Regions from separate parts of the Caulobacter sp. FG7 genome, predicted to be linked through region 2. Evidence: riboswitches for the same ligand, from Rfam matches in the RefSeq annotation. Region 2 holds a riboswitch; the other holds the start of a gene.
The links. A riboswitch is a leader RNA that binds a small molecule or an ion and turns the genes downstream of it on or off. The one in region 2 is predicted to bind cobalamin.

Region 1: another riboswitch for cobalamin. It lies ahead of metE (5-methyltetrahydropteroyltriglutamate--homocysteine S-methyltransferase); the one in region 2 lies ahead of ACODR1_RS23385 (TonB-dependent receptor plug domain-containing protein).

The regions. Positions count from the first base shown of each region.
Region 1 is NZ_JBMDIW010000034.1:23,963-32,032, reverse strand. It holds gene ACODR1_RS21715 (hypothetical protein) at 1-950, opposite strand, end outside; gene ACODR1_RS21710 (sensor histidine kinase) at 1,123-2,517, opposite strand; gene ACODR1_RS21705 (response regulator transcription factor) at 2,534-3,211, opposite strand; gene ACODR1_RS21700 (PepSY domain-containing protein) at 3,229-3,546, opposite strand; cobalamin riboswitch at 3,704-3,919, shown strand; gene metE (5-methyltetrahydropteroyltriglutamate--homocysteine S-methyltransferase) at 4,036-6,399, shown strand; gene ACODR1_RS21690 (hypothetical protein) at 6,859-7,059, opposite strand; gene ACODR1_RS21685 (DnaJ C-terminal domain-containing protein) at 7,145-8,070, opposite strand, start outside.
Region 2 is NZ_JBMDIW010000042.1:23,297-31,366, forward strand. It holds gene ACODR1_RS23330 (DUF3606 domain-containing protein) at 156-338, opposite strand; gene ACODR1_RS23335 (hypothetical protein) at 338-508, opposite strand; gene ACODR1_RS23340 (glutathionylspermidine synthase family protein) at 679-1,839, opposite strand; gene ACODR1_RS23345 (PspA/IM30 family protein) at 1,849-2,583, opposite strand; gene ACODR1_RS23350 (YjfI family protein) at 2,614-3,051, opposite strand; gene ACODR1_RS23355 (DUF2491 family protein) at 3,197-3,835, shown strand; gene ACODR1_RS23360 (DUF350 domain-containing protein) at 3,861-4,274, shown strand; gene ACODR1_RS23365 (DUF1190 domain-containing protein) at 4,352-4,948, shown strand; gene ACODR1_RS23370 (hypothetical protein) at 5,070-5,210, shown strand; gene ACODR1_RS23375 (response regulator transcription factor) at 5,195-5,551, opposite strand; gene cobU (bifunctional adenosylcobinamide kinase/adenosylcobinamide-phosphate guanylyltransferase) at 5,672-6,187, opposite strand; cobalamin riboswitch at 6,228-6,428, shown strand; gene ACODR1_RS23385 (TonB-dependent receptor plug domain-containing protein) at 6,536-8,070, shown strand, end outside.

The sequences.
Region 1 (8,070 bases), on a different contig from region 2:
TCCTTGTCGGCCGCGTTCATCCGCAACTCGGCCGCCTGGGCCGCCGCCTGCTTGAACTTCGACAGACGCTTGCCCCACGGGCCGTCCTTGGCCACGTCCACGGCCTGCTCGAACTCGGTCAGCTGGTTGGCGATGCGCTGGGCGCTGGCCGCCGCCTCACGCCCGGCCGCCTCGCCGCCGGAAAGGTCGAAGGCGCGGACGTGCTCGATGCTGGCCTCGATGTCGGCCAGCATGCGCTCGCCGAAGGCCTTGACCTCCGACGACGCCAGATAGCGATCGTTGGGGCGATCCATCACCGCCGAGATCACCCGCAGGATCCGCCACGGCTCGGGCAGGTGCGCGGCCAGCATCTCGAACATCCGGGGACCGGCGTCGCCGCTGATGGCGCAGGCGTCGCGATAGGCCAGGCGCGCAGAGGCCGCGCGCTCGCCGTTCATCCGGCTGACCCACTCCGACAGCCGCGGCAGGGCGTTGCGGACGATCACCGACAGGTCGAGATAGTCGGCCAGGGCCTCTGCGTCGCAGATCCTGCCCACCGCCTCGAACTCGGGGCGGGTCGGCTCGCGCAGGCCGCGCGCGGCGATCTTGCACAGCTGGTTGAAGACGTCGGGTGCGCCGTTATCGAGGTCCCAGGGATTGCAGCGCGCCGCGCCCTCGGCCACCTGGCGCGGAGCCTCGGCCTTCAGGGCGATCCACAGCAGGGCCAGCGCCCGGCGTGGAAACTGCGGCAGGTCGGCCGCCCGCGGCTGGCACAGCGGCGCGATCGGCGAAAGGATGGTGTTGCGGACGTAGCGGTCGGCCGTCTCGTCCTCGACGATGGCGCGCACGGTCGACAGCGCCCCGCCCGTCGCATTGGCCAGCGCCAGCTCGAGACTGCGCAGAGCCGCATCGGGCGCGGTCTCGACCAGCGTCCGGATGATCTGCAGTTTTTGCGCGGCGAGTGCGGCCATGGATCTCCGCCGGGAACTGGGGGGTCCTGGCAGCGTCAACCATGTTGCGGACGAGGTTAAAACTTTCCGAAACCGCTGCTTTTTCAACGTCGGAAGGCAAGGCGAATGGTCGCGGGGGCTTTCTCTCCACCTTCGCGACAGCGCGCTCGCCTGAAAATGGCGCCCGGTAGCGTTAACCCTCGGCGCGGGGCAGCGACAGCACGACCCTAAGGCCCCCCAGGGGCGAATCGTCCAGCGTCACCGAGCCGCCATAGGCTCGCGCCAGTTCGTCGACGATCGACAGGCCAAGGCCCGTGCCCGGCGTATGCTCGTCCATCCGCTGGCCGCGCTTGAGCGCCTGGGCCCGCTGCTCGGGCGGAATGCCCGGACCGTCGTCGTCGACGACCAGCAGCATCTTGCCCTCGCCGTCGGCCTTCGCCTCGGCCCGGATCCTGGCCTTCGACCACTTGCCGGCGTTCTCCATGACGTTGCCGGCCAGCTCCATGAAGTCCTGCCGCTCGCCCTGGAAGCACAGGTCTTCGGGACAGCGCCAGTCGATCTCAACGCCCCGGCCGTCGCCCTTGTCCTGGAAGATCCGCTCCAGCGTCACCGCCAGTTCGTCGAGGATCGGCTCGACCGGCGTGCGCTCGCCGCTGGTCTGCGAGCGGGCCGCCGCCCGCGCCCGGCGCAGATGGTGGTCGACCTGCTCGCGCATGGTCTGGGCCTGGCGCTCGACCACCTCGGCCAGCGATCCGCCCTGCTGACTGGCCTCGGTCAGCATCACCGACAGCGGCGTCTTCAGGGCGTGGGCCAGGTTGCCGACGTGGGTGCGCTGGCGCTCGACGACTTCCTGATTGTGGGCCAGGAGGCCGTTCAGCTCCTCGGCCAGCGGCTCCAGCTCCACCGGATAGGGGCCGGCCAGCCGCTCGGCCTTGCCGCGCCGCACGTCGGCGATCTCGCGGCGCAGGCGGAAGATCGGCTGCAGGCCGAAGCGCACCTGCACGACGATCGCCAGGATCAGGCCCGCGCCCAGCAGCAGCAGGGCGAAGATCGTGATCCGGCCGAAACGGTCGGCGTCGGCGTCGATCGGCGAGCGGTCCTCGGCGGCGATGAACACAACGGGATCTGGATAGTTGGGCAGCCGCGCCAGGATCGCCGCCGCCCGCAGCGGCTTGTCCTGCGGACCGTGCATGTCGAAGAACTGGGTCTTGCCCGGATCGGCGGTCAGCCGGTCGATCTGGGTGGTCGACAGCATGAGATCGCTGTCGAACAGCGAGCGCGAGCGCTCGACCGCCCGCAGCGCGCCGTTGCGCTGGGCGAAGATCGTCCAGTAGCGGCCCGAATAGGCCCGCGTGGCCCGGATGTCGGTCAGGAACGGCGCCTTCAGCACCCCGTCCTCCACCGCCGAGCCGGCGTAGAGGTCGTCGGTCAGAACCGCCAGCGACTGGTCGAACCGGCGGATGGCCGCGTCACGGAACTGGGCGGTCAGGAAGGCCCCGGCGGCCAGCAGGACGATCAGCGTCCAGCTGGCCGCCAGCAGCACCAGCCGCCGGACGAGCGAGCGCTTGCGGAAGCCGAGCAGCATCAGACGCCGCCGCGCGGGATCACCCGGCGGTCTCGCCTTCCAGCGGGATCAGCCGATAGCCCAGGCCGCGCACCGTCTCGATGCGGTCGGCGCCCAGCTTCTTGCGCAGCCGGCCGATGAACACCTCGATGGTGTTTGAGTCACGGTCGAAGTCCTGGTCGTACAGGTGCTCGACCAGCTCGGTGCGGCCGATCACCCGGCCCTGGTGCATCATCATGTAGTGCAGCAGGCGGTATTCCAGAGAGGTCAGGCGCAGCGGCTCGCCGTTGACGCTGGCTCGCGCCGCGCGCGGGTCCAGGCGCAGGCCGCCGCAGGTCAGGCTCGGCGCGGCATGGCCGGCCGAGCGCCGCAGCAGCGCCCGCAGGCGCGCCAGCAGTTCCTCGGTATGGAAAGGCTTGGTCAGGTAGTCGTCGGCGCCCGCGTCGAAGCCGGCGACCTTTTCGCTCCAGGCGCCGCGGGCGGTGAGGATCAGCACCGGCGTGGCGACGCTGCCGCGCCGCCAGCGTTCCAGCACCGACACCCCGTCCACCTTGGGCAGGCCCAGGTCGAGGATCACCGCGTCATAGGGCTCGGTCTCGCCCAGGAACTGGGCTTCCTCGCCGTCGGCGGCATGGTCGACGGCGTAGCCGGCGTCGGCCAGGGCCAGCTTCAGCTGGCGCGACAGGTCGGGATCGTCTTCGACGAGCAGAATGCGCATGTTAACCTAGGAACTCCTTAGCCCCCGCTGAGGATCTGGCCGCTCTCGGCGTCGACGATGAAGTCGATGCGGCGGCCGTCGGTCGTCGCCCAGCGGATGCGATAGTTGCGCCCTTCCAGGCCCGCGTCGAGCAGGCGACCGGGAGTGCGGCGCGCGATGCGGTCGATGACCACGCTCAGCGGCACCAGCCGGCCCGACTGAACGCCGCCACGCGCCTGGTCCTGCCGGGCGCGCCAGTCGGCGCCCAGGGAGTCAGGGCCGCGCTGGGCCAGAGCCGCGCCCGGGAGGGCGGCGACGATGGCGGCTGCGGCGAGTATGGCTCGGATCGGCTTCATGGCGTCCGGTTTAGCCGGGTACGGCTGAATGGAGACTGAACGCGGGGTTTATGAACGGTGTGCGACGTCCTGTCACGGGCCAAGGCCACGCTCCGGCGCAATCGGAGATCACATAAAGATATCTTTATGTCTTGATTGACAACGCTCGCGACCCCAGGCTTGATAAGGGGGTCGTGGTCTGCGGGCGCTTGCGCGTCCAAAGCTAAGAGGGAAGCCGGTGCGAAACCGGCGCTGCCCCCGCAACTGTAAGCGGCGAGCGGCCGTCCGATACGTGTCACTGGCGCCCCGAACTCGACTCGGTGGGGCGCCGGGAAGGCCAGGACGGCGGCGTTGACCCGCGAGCCAGGAGACCTGCCTCGACAGATAACGTCCTCCGGCGGGGTGCCCGGTCTGGTCGCGAGTTCCAGGCGCGGATCGGCCATACCGTTCGCGCGCCTGCGCGCCTGCGCCCCGTCCAGCCTCCGTCACCATCGAGACAGAGGCTAGTAAATGACCGTCACCGTCGCCGCCCTCGGCTTCCCCCGCATCGGCCCCCAGCGCCGCCTGAAGACCGCCCTCGAAGCCCACTGGGCCGGCCGCCTGGACGCCGCCGGGCTCCAGACCGAAGCCGCCGCCTTGCGCGCCCTGGCCTGGCGCCGCCAGGCCCACCTCGGCGTCGACCACGTGCCCAGCAACGACTTCTCGCTTTACGACCATGTCCTCGACACCGCCGTCATGGTCGGCGCGGTTCCCGCCGCCTACGGCTGGGCCGGCGGCCCGGTGGACCTGCCGCTCTACTTCGCCATGGCCAGAGGAACGCAAGATGGCGGCACGCAAGGCCGCCAGGCCTGCGATCACGGCTGCGCCCACGAGACCTCGGCCACCGGCCTGCCGGCGCTCGAAATGACCAAGTGGTTCGACACCAACTATCACTACCTGGCGCCTGAGCTCTCGCCCGGCCAGGCCTTCGCCCTGACCTCGACCAAGGTCGTCGACGACTTCCTCGAGGCCAAGGCGCAGGGGATCTTCACCCGCCCGGTGATCCTGGGCCCCGTCACCTTCCTCAAGCTGGCGAAAAGCAAGGACCCCGTCCCGAACGGGGACTTCCAGCCACTGTCGCTGCTTTCGGCCCTGCTGCCCGTCTACGCCGAGGTGCTTCAGCGCCTGGCCGTGGCCGGCGCCGACTGGGTGCAGATCGACGAGCCGTGCCTGGCGCTCGACCTCACCGACTTCGAGCGCGCCGAGATCCGCCGCGCCTACGGCGCCCTTACCCACGCCGCCCCGCGGATCCGCATCCTGCTGGCCAGCTACTTCGGGACCTACGGCGACAACCTCGCCACCGCCGCCAACCTGCCCGTCGACGGCCTGCACCTGGATCTCGTCCGCGCCCCGCAGGATCTCGACGCCGCCATCGCCCTGGCCCGCGACAGCCTGGTTCTCGAACTCGGCGTCGTCGACGGCCGCAACGTCTGGCGCGCCGACCTGACGGCCATCCTCGACCGGGTCGAGCCGGTGGTCGCCGCCCGCGGCCCCGACCGGGTGATCCTGGCCCCGTCCTGCTCGCTGCTGCACACCCCGCTCGACCTCGCCATCGAGACCGATCTGGATCCCGAGGTCAGCCAGTGGCTGGCCTTCGCCGTGCAGAAGCTGGAAGAGCTGGCGATCCTGGCCAAGGCCCTGAACCAGGGCCGCGCCGCCGTCCGCGCGCAGCTCGACGCCGCAGGCGCCGCCGTCGCCGCGCGCAAGACCTCGCCGCGCATCCACGATCCCGCCGTCCAGGCCCGCGCCGCGGCCGTCACGACCCGGGACGCGACCCGCGCCACGCCGTTCGAGCAGCGCATCGTGCTGCAGCAGGCCAGGCTCGGCCTGCCGCCCCTGCCGACCACCACCATCGGCTCGTTCCCGCAGACCGCCGCCGTCCGCCAGGCCCGCGCCGCCCACGCCAAGGGCCAGCTGCCCGACGCCGACTACGCCGACTTCCTGCGCGCCGAGACCGCCCGCGCGGTGGCCTGGCAGCAGGAGATCGGCCTCGACGTGCTGGTCCACGGCGAGTTCGAGCGGAACGACATGGTCCAGTATTTCGGCGAGCGCCTGAACGGTTTCGTCTTCACCAGGCATGCCTGGGTGCAGTCCTACGGCTCGCGCTGCGTGCGCCCGCCGATCCTCTATGGCGACGTCTCGCGCCCTGCGCCGATGACGGTCGAGTGGTGGGCCTATGCGCAAGGCCTGACCGCCCGGCCGATGAAGGGCATGCTGACCGGCCCGGTCACCATCCTGCAATGGTCGTTCGTCCGCGACGACATCCCGCGCGGTGAAACCTGCCGCCAGATCGCCCTGGCCGTCCGCGACGAGGTCGTCGACCTCGAGGCCGCCGGCGCGAAGATCATCCAGATCGACGAGGCCGCCCTGCGCGAGGGCCTGCCCCTGCGCCGCGGCGACTGGGACGCCTATCTCGCCTGGGCCGTCGAGGCCTTCCGCATCGCCGCCTCAGGCGTGCGCGACGAGACCCAGATCCACACCCACATGTGCTATTCGGAGTTCAACGACATCATCGCCGCCATCGGCGCCATGGACGCCGACGTCATCTCCATCGAGACCGCGCGCTCGAAGATGGAGCTGCTCGACGCCTTCGAGGCTTATGCCTACCCGGCCCAGATCGGCCCCGGCGTCTACGACATCCACGCCCCCCGCAGCCCCGCCTCCGGCGAGATGCTCGACCTGCTGGCGAAAGCCGGCCAGCGCCTGTCGCCGGCCCAGCTGTGGGTCAATCCCGACTGCGGCCTGAAGACCCGCAAATGGGAAGAAGTCGAACCGGCCCTGACCAACATGGTCGCCGCCGCCAAGGCCGCCCGTGAGCAGCTGGTCGGGGCGTAGCCGCAACAAGGGGCGCATCGACCCGGTGCGCCCTTTCCAGTCCGTCATTCCTCCCCCTCGGCGGGCCCCCATTCGCTAGCGACAACCTGCACGAAGCAGGTGGATTTGATGTCGGCGAAGGGTGGTGAGCAGACATCAAATCCCTCTCTCATGGAGAAAGGGAGGGGCCCGCGCCGCAAGGCGTGGGAGGGTGAGTGGGTAGGCGAAGCCCTTGGGAAATCTTGGCGCTGTTTCGGGCGATGTGCCGGCGCGCCGGCTGAGGGTGTAACCACTCACCCTCCCATGCTTCGCATGGGCCCCTCCCTCTCTCTAAGAGAGAGGGTCGTTGCGCCCGATGTCCGCAACGGGTCGCGACCAGACATTGCCCGCCGGGCCGACTTCGGATTCTAGATCGACGTCGCGAGTACCTGTCGGTTCTGGCCAGCATCAGCCCTCGCGGCGAAAATGACCTGTTAGGCCTCAGGCCGAGATGTCGACCAGCACGCCGGTCAGTTCGCCGGTGGCCTGGGCCAGGGCCGCACCGGCCGCCTGGGTCGCCTTGGCGTTGGTCTGCGCCACCGCCAGCTGGGTCAGGTCGACAATGGCCGCGGCGGCCTCGCCCGAACCGGCCGGACGCGGCGGGGCGTAGCGGACGGCGGCGTTGGTTGCGGAAACCTGCACGGCGACTTCCCTTCTGGAAACACCGCGCAATCTGGTCGCCAGGCCTTAACCAGACCTGACCAGGCATGGTTAAGGTCCACCGCCCCTATCGCCGCTTGGGCGTATAGGGCTTCTGCTCGCGCCAGGCCTGGGCGAACTTCTCCAGGTCCTCGTCGATCGTCTCGGGCAGGGTGACGATCAGGCGGGCATAGAGATCGCCGCGATGGCCCTTGGCGTCGGCCAGGCCCCGGCCTTTCAGCCGCAGCTTCGAACCGCTGTTGGCCCCCTTGGGCACCGTCACGTTGACCGGGCCGTCGGGCGTCGGGGCCTCGACCTTGCCGCCCAGCACCGCATCGGGAACGCTGACCGGCAGGTCCATGACCAGGTGCTCGCCTTCCTTGCGGTAGATCGGGTGCGGCTTGACCGCCAGCTCGATCAAAGCATCGCCGTTGCCGCCGCGCCCCGGGCTGCCCTGGCCCTTCAGGCGCAGGGTCTGGCCTTCCTGGGCGCCGGCCGGGATGGTCACGTCGATCGTGCGGCCGTCCGAGAAGGCCACGCGCTTCTTGCCGCCCTTGATCGACTCTTCCAGGTCGATGTCGAGCCGCGCGCGCACGTCCGCGCCCTTGGCCGAGAACCCGCCGCCGCCGAAGCCGCCGCCGGCTCCCGCGCCGCGATTGCGGCCCAGGATGTCGCCGAACAGGTCGTTGAGGTCGATCTCGGGCCCATCGCCCCCGCCGCCGCCGCCGCCGCCGCGTCCAAAGCCCCCGCCCCGGCCAAAGCCGCCGCCGAACGGACCGCCGCCACCGCCGCCGAAGCCGCGCATGGTCTCGCGCCCGTCGGCGTCGATCTCGCCGGCGTCGAACTTCTTCTTCTTCTCGGCGTCGCCGAGGATGTCGAAGGCGGCGCTGATCTGCTTGAACTTGTCCTCGGCCTTCTTGTCCCCGGGATTGGTGTCGGGGTGATACTGCTTGGCCAGCTTGCGGAACGCCTTGCGGATCTCGTCCGCGCTCGCGCCGCGGGAAACGCCAAGCT
Region 2 (8,070 bases):
GACAACGTTGTCTTGATCGCAGTTTGACAGCTTGCGCCATTTCAAAGGCACGAAACGTCGCCACACGGAGAATGGCAGCGCTTTGCGGGGACTGGTCGAAGGCCACCCCAGGACGCTCGAAATAACAATGATCGCACAGCGAGCGGAACGCCCGCTCAGCGCTTCTTGCCCAGTTCGGCGGCGATGTCCTTGGTCATCCGGCCCACCTTGCGATGGGCAGTCGTGATCTGATCGCGGGTCACGCCCCAACGCTTCATCCAGTATTCGACGGCCTGGCGCTCGGAGAGATCGAGCCGGTCCTTGTCGATGAATCCACGCTTGTCCTTGAGACCGGCCATCAGCTGTTCCACGGCTTGGTGGAGCCGGCGGCCTTGCGGGACGCCTGCTCGCGTTGAAAACGACCGCCGCGCGGCGGCTTGGGACGGGCGGCGATCGCCGCCTGCTTGATGCGCAGGGCCCGTTGGATCGGGGTTTCGCCGGTCGGGTCGTCGTCGTTCTGGTCGCTCATGGGCGAGAGGTTAGCACGTCGGAACGCGCTGCCCTCCCCCTTCCGTACCCCCCCCGCGAAAGCGGGGGCCCAGGTGTTTTATCGTCGAGCGCGGCGGGTTGCAGAAAAGGCCTGCCCCCCCCGCTTTCGCGGGGATTTTGCGAGGAGGTGGTTCCTGTCGAAGGGAAACCTCACCCCTCGATGATGTGCGGCACGAAGCGGGCGAGGTTCTTGGTGACCTGGCTGTCGTCTTCTCGGATGCCCATGCCCACGGGCTCGGCCCCGACAATCCAGACGCCGACCACAGGGTGCTTGCCGTCGAAGCTGGGCGGCGGGCTGAAGGCCTGGACGATCGCGCCTTCCGCGCCATAGCCCTGGTCGAGCACCGGCTCGGCCTTGGCGCCGACGATCTCGACATTGGCCCCCTCGCGCGAAAACAGCGGCTTGCGCACGTAGTTCGCGCCGAGCGCCGAGGCGGCCGGGTCGCCCTCGAAATAGGCCTCCAGCAGGTTGGGGTGGCCCTTGTGACGCTCCCACAGCAACGGAAGGATCGCCTTGTTGGACAGGATCGCCTTCCACGGCGGCTCCAGCCAGCGGACCTTGGCCGTCGCCAGGTTAGCCGCATAGGGCTCGCGCAGCATGTCTTCCCACGGATAGAGCTTGAACGCCGCCTGCAGCAGGTAGCCATCGGTGTCGACGAACTGCCCCTCTTCGTTCAGGCCGATGGCGTTCATGGCCACGAACTTGGGATCAAGACCCGCCTGGGCGGCGAGGTCTTCCAGGAACCGCACGGTCTGGCGGTCCTCGACGGCCTCGTCGTCGCTGGCGAAGTGCACGAAACCGCCGTTCGGGAACAGCACCTTGAAGCGATCGCGCATCGCCTCGAACAGGCTGTTGAACTGGTCGGTCCCGGCCGGCAGGGCGCCCTGCCCCAGCAGATCCTCGAGCCACAGCCACTGGAAGGTGGCGGCCTCGAACAGGCTGGTGGGGGTGTCGGCGTTGTATTCGTAGAGCTTGGGCGGACCCGAGCCGTCGTAGCCGAAGTCGAAGCGGCCGTAGAGCGAGGGCTCCTTGGCGCGCCAGGAGGCGGCGACGAAGTCCCAGTGCTCGCGCGGGATCGCCAGCTTTTCGAGGATTTCCTCGCTGGCGACCGCCTCATCGACGAGGTCGAGGCACAGGTCGTGGAGCTCGGCGGCGGCCGGCTCCAGGTGTTCCTCGACCTCCTGAAGGGTGAAGGCGTACGCCGTCCCCTCGTCCCAATAGGCCTGTCCGCCGGTGTGGTGGTAGACGAAGCCGACGGCCTCGGCCTTCTCGCGCCAGTCGGCGCGAGGGGTCAGGGTAAGACGACGCACGCTGGGCTCTTACTCGCTCTTCGAACCGTCGGCGGCCTTGTCCTCGATCTGCAGCGGGGTGGGCTGCGGCGCGAGGCGGGCCAGGATGTCGTCGGCCGACGACTGGCCCGGCAGGATGCCGGCCACGCGCAGCTTCTCGTCGAGATCAGCGCCGGTGCGGCGGTCTTCCAGTTCGCCGGCGGCCTTGATCTTCTCGCCGCGGACCATCTGGCGTTCCTTGATCCGCGCCAGGCTGTCGGCGGCCGAACCCAGCGAGGCGCCGGCGCCCGCGCCACGGGCAGTGACGGCTTCCTGCGCCTTCTGGACGGACTCGTTGACCTTCACGACCTCGACCTCGCGCTTGAGCGTGTCGATGCGGCGGTCGGTGGCGGCGATGGCCTGGTGCAACTGGTCTTCGGCCTCGCGCATGGAGCCGATCTGCGGCTCCTTCAGCGAGATCTCGCTCTCGATGTCGGCGATGCGCTGGGCGACCTGGCGGGCGAGATCCATGTCGCCCTTGGTGACGGCGGCGCGGGCCGAGTTCTCGTACTTGGCCACCTGCTCGCGCAGGCTCTTGACGTCGTTTTCCTGGATGCGGCGACGGGCGACCAGGGTGGCGAGGTTATCGCGCGCCTTGGCCTGGGCGGCATCAGCGTCGCGAATCTCCTGGTCGAGAATGCGGATGGCGTTGGCGTCGACGACGGCGGACGTGGCTTCGTGCGCGCCGGCGCGACCCAGGGTGAACAGCTTGCGCCAGATGGACATCGGAAGGCTCCGGGAAATTCTAGGTTTGGGTCAGGCGGCGGACGAGAACGAGCTGCGCAGGTCGGAAGCCACTTCGATGGCGTTCTCGGCCAGGGTGCGCAACTCGATCAGGATGTCCTCGATCGAGGTGGTGGTCGAGAGCTCGCCGAACAGTTCGTAGTAGTCGCGGCCGCCGACGACGCAGATGCCGAAGTTCGACAGCGGCACCAGCTTCTGGGCCTTGAGCAGGAACTCGTTGAAGGCGTGGCGGTCTTCCTGTTCGTCGACCGGCCACAGCAGGGCCGAGGCCGCGACCTGCTGGTCGCTGACGCTGATGTAGATCTCCAGGTCGCCATGCCAGTGCATGGTCGCCAGCAGGATCTCGTCGGCGCCCTCCAGGATGCCGACGGTGATCTCGTCGGCGCCGCGTCCGGGCGCTTCGTCCAGGGCCGCCTTCAGCGAGCGGACAGTCCAGGGCGTCTGACTCATCGGGTCGTGATCCTCTTCAACGGGCCATCTTGGCCGTGTTCATACAAGATGGGAGCCCGAACGCCAGCCGTCGAGAGCGAGCGTCGCCCCTTTTACAGCGCAGGCTGGCGCCGTACATGAAGGGCCAGTGTTGCAGGGATCCGCCATGTTCAGTCGCTTATTCGGCCGCAAGGAGCCCGCTCCGGAATCGGCCCTGCCCGCCATCCGCAACGTGACCCTGGGCCGGACCGTCTGGCTGGACCCGCTGGCGTGGAAGCGTTTCGGGTCCGACACCAAGTTCCCGCTCGACCGCGACACGCTGGAAATCACCGCCCAGGGCCTGGTGGACCTGAAGGACGGCGGCTTCGTGCACCGGTTCTACACCGACGACCACGTGATGTTTCAGGCCGTGTCGGACGACCGCGCCGGCCAGCGCCTGACCGACGTGACGATCTTCGTGCCCTGGGACAGCGCCTATCCGGCCGGCCGCGCCGACCGCGACGCCTGGGGCAAGCGCCTGCGCGCCCGCAGCTTCGCCGCCGCGGGCCTGCCCGAGTATCACCGCTTCTGGTTCGGCGACGAGGCCGAGAGCCAGGAGCCCGTGACCTTCTGGGAAGAGTTGCATGACGACCGCGACGGCGTGCCCGACCGCAAGATCTTCCAGACCTGCATGCTGTTCGCCCGCGACCTGCCCGGCGAGGGCCGCGAACTGCTGCTGGCCATCGAAATGGAGACCGAGGACCGCGAGGTCTCGTTCGAAACCATGATCGGCGTGCCGCTGGAAGTCGGCGAATTCCGCGCCTAAGCCACCTGACAGGGGGAAATAGACCATGTTCGACGTCAATGCCTTCGGCGAAAGCGCCCTGGCCTTCCTGGTGGCCTTCGCCGCCGCCGGCGTGTTCACCGTCGTGTTCAAGATCGTCTACCAGGCGGTGACGCCCTACGACGAAGCCAAGCTGATCCGCGAGGGCAACGTCGCCGCGGCCATCGCCCTGGGCGGCGCCGTGGTCGGCTACGTGCTGCCGCTGGCGTCCGCGCTGAGCCACACCGTCAGCCTGATGGAATTCGCCGCCTGGGCCCTGCTGGCCGGCGTCATCCAGATCGCCGCCTTCACCCTGGTGCGCTTCACGGTGCTCAAGGACCTGATCGACCGCATCGAGAAGGCCGAGCTCGCCGCCGGCGTCTACCTGGCCTCGATCTCGCTGGCCGTCGGCCTGCTGAACGCCGCCTGCATGACCTCGTGAGGCCGGACATGAACGCGCTTTCTCCCCCGCCCGCCCCAGTTTCGGCTTCGACTCGGCGTCGCAAGCGCTCCAGCGCCATGGCCCTGACCAGCCTGATGGCCGGCTCGGCCTTCACGCTGGTGGCCTGCGACGATCCGGGCTCGGCCACGCAGTGGGGCGACAACCCGCCCGCTGCCGCCTCCGGCCAGAAGGTCGACGCCTCCAGCTTCGCGAGCCTGGACGACTGCAAGGCCTCGGGCGACTTCACCGCCGACCAGTGCCAGACGGCCTATGACGAGGCCCAGAAGGCCAGCGCCGAGAACGCGCCCAAGTTCTCCGACCAGCAGAGCTGCGAAGAGCGTTACGGCGTCGACCAGTGCGTTCCGCGCAGCCAGGCCAATGGCGGCGGCAGCTTCTTCACCCCGCTGCTGACCGGCTTCATCATCGGCCAGGCGCTGGAAGGGATGAACAACCGCGGCTATCGCGGCGCGCCGATGTATCGCGACCGCGAGGGGACCTATTACAGCGGTTCGGGCTATCCGATCTCGCGCGACTACCTCTCGGGCCGCAGCCGGGTGCGCCAGGACAGCTTCGACGCCCCCTCGCGCTACGAGGCCCCGGCCCGCGTGCAAAGCCGCAGCAGCGTCATCTCGCGCGGCGGCTTCGGCGGCGGATCGCGCGGCTTCGGCGGCTAGAGCCGTCGAATCTGGAGCGCGTTAGACGGCGAAACCGCTCACACTTTCGCCCACCGCGCTCTCGGGAACCAGAATGGCGGCGTCTCGCGTTGGTCTGTCGTAGACCACGCGAGACGACCGCATGACCGACAAGACCATCACGGGCGTTCCCCATCCGCGCTGGTGGCAGCGCCATCCCACCCTGGCGTTCTGCACCGCCTGGGCCGTTGGCCTGGGATTGGTGGCGATGATCGTCGCCCTGGCGCTTCAGGCCGCAGCCTGAACCACGCCCCGCTGCAGCGCGCGCACGGCTGTCAGCAACCGCGCCGGCGAGATCGGCTTTTCCAGCCACATGTCGGGCTCGACCTTCAGCACGCGCGGATCGCTGGCCGACACCATCAGCACCGGCACGTCGCGGTCTTCCACCGCGCGGATCAGCTCGGCCCCGGTCATCCGCGGCATCGAATTGTCGGTGATCAGCAGGTCGGGCGCGAAGGCGTCGAAGGCGTCCAGCGCCTCGCGGCCGTCGCGGCTCCACAGGACCTCGAATCCCGCGTCCTCCAGCAGCATCTCGTAGACGCCGCCGAGGAGAATGTCGTCTTCCGCAATAAGGATCCGTCGCATGGCCAGCCCCAGCCCTGTCGAATGTATGAACAGGTCTTAACCATGCCGCGACACCCGGTGTCAGCGTGCGCAATCGTCGCATTTCCCGAAGTTGAGCAACCGACGGCCGAGTCGCGCGACTCACTTCATCCGCAGGCTTAGCCCCGCCGCGACGAGATGGACGGCGTCGGCGGCCCGGGCCAGGGCCTGGTGCAGGCGGCCCGCCTCGTCTCGGAACCGGCGAGCCAAGGCGTTGTCGGGCACTACGCCCCAGCCGACCTCGTTCGAGACGAGCCAAAGCTCGCCGTCAAACTCGGCGGCCGCGTCGACCAGCCTGGCAGCGGCGGACGAAACGTCGCACTCGGCCAGCATCAGGTTGGTCAGCCAGAGGGTGAGGCAGTCGACGACCGCCACGGCGCCCGGCGAAAGGCCCCGCAGGGCCCCGACCAGGTCCATCGGCGCCTCGAGCGTCGTCCAGGCGTCGCCGCGATCGACCTGGTGACGCGCGATGCGCTCCTCCATCTCGGCGTCGAAGGCCTGGGCGGTGACGATCATCACCGGCTTGGATCCACGCGCCCTGGCGACGATCTCGGCCGCGCCCTGCGCGAATGCGCTCTTGCCCGAACGGGCCCCGCCCAGGACCAGGGTGACTGACAACGCTGAGGCCTCCAGATTGACGGTGTGCGGCGCACCATATAGTGCAGCCAGCGCGACAGGTTCCTCCCAAAGAGGATGAAAAGGGAACTCGGGTGTGAAACCCGGGCTGCCCCCGCAACTGTAAGCGGCGAGTTCGCGCGTCACATGCCACTGGGGCTGTTCTTCGGAAGAGGCCTGGGAAGGCGACGCGCAGCAACGATGACCCGCGAGCCAGGAGACCTGCCTGTCGTTGTCGTTTTTCGTCCGGCCGGGGTGCGCCGTACGATCGGGTCTTCCCCGCATGACGACGTTGGTCCGGGCGTGTTCCTCGCGGAGCGCGCTCCTTCTTGTCGCGCACGGAGGAACGACATGCGCCTTGTTTCCCTGCTGGCCCTCGCGGCCGCAGTTCCCGCCCTTGCCCTGCCCGCCTACGCCATGGCCGATGACGCCGCGGCGGTCGATCAGGTCGTCGTCACCGCCAGCCGCGGTCCCGAGAACCTGTCGGAAGTTTCGACCAGCATGACGGTGATCGACGCCGAAGCGCTGAAGAAGGCCCAGGCCGTGGTGGTCTCCGACCTGCTGTCGCGCACCGCGGGCGTGACCGTCACCCGTAACGGCGGCGTCGGCGGCTCGACCCAGCTGCGCATCCGCGGCGCCGAGACCGACCAGACCGTGGTGCTGATCGACGGCGTCAAGCTGAACGATCCGTCCTCGACCGGCGGCGGCTACAACTTCGCCACCCTGCTGGCCGGCAACATCAACCGCATCGAAGTGCTGCGCGGCTCGCAGTCGACGCTGTGGGGCAGCCAGGCCATCGGCGGCGTGGTCAACATGATCACCGCCGTGCCGACCGGCCCGCTGGGCGCCACCGTGTCGGCCGAGGCCGGCTCGCGCGACACCGCCTACGGCCACGCCGCCGTCAGCACCGGCGGCGATTGGGGCGGCTTCCGCCTGGCCGGCGCGTACTACACCACCGACGGCGTCTCGGCCTTCGGCAAGTCGTACGGCGGCAAGGAGAAGGACGGCTATCGCAACGCCGCGGTCAGCAGCCGCCTGGACCTGAACGTCACCGACTGGGCCGCTGTCGACCTGCGCGCCTCGTACGCCGCGGCCAAGAACGAGTTCGACGGCTTCCCCGCCCCGCTGTTCGCCTTCGCCGACAGCCCCGAGTACGGCAAGACCAAGGAACTGGTCTCCTACGCCGGCGTGCGCCTGAGCGCCTTCGACGGCGCGCTGAAGAACCGCCTCGGCTACGGCTACACCCAGACCGACCGCGACAACTTCGATCCCAGTTCGTCGGTCCCCAAGACCTTCGACGCGCGCGGCACCAACAGCCGCTTCGAGTACCAGGGCACCTGGACGATCAACGACGCCCTGCGCGCCACCTTCGGCGCGGAGACCGAGCGCTCGTGGTTCCGCACCGCCTCGCCCTCGACCTTCGATCCGAATCCAACCGCCGACCGTCACGCGGCGAGCACCGACAGCCTGTACCTGCAATTGCAGGCCAAGCCGGTCGCGGGCCTGACCCTGACCGGCGGCGTGCGCCAGGAAGACCACTCGGCCTTCGGCGACGCCACCGTCTACCAGGCCGGCGCCACCTACTCGCCCAATGACGGCGTGACGGTGTTCCGCGCCAACTACGGCGAAGGCTTCAAGGCCCCGTCGCTGTACCAGCTCTACAGCATCTACGGCGATCGCAACCTGAAGCCGGAAGAGTCCGAGAGCGTCGACCTGGGCGTCGAGCACAGCGTGCTGAACGGCCGCGTGCGCGCCGGCGTGACCTGGTTCCACCGCGACATCACCAACCAGATCGACTTCGTCTCGAACAACAACCCGCCGAACTACGGCGGCTACGCCAACTTCGCCAAGACCGAGACCAGCGGCGTCGAGCTGGAAGCCACGAT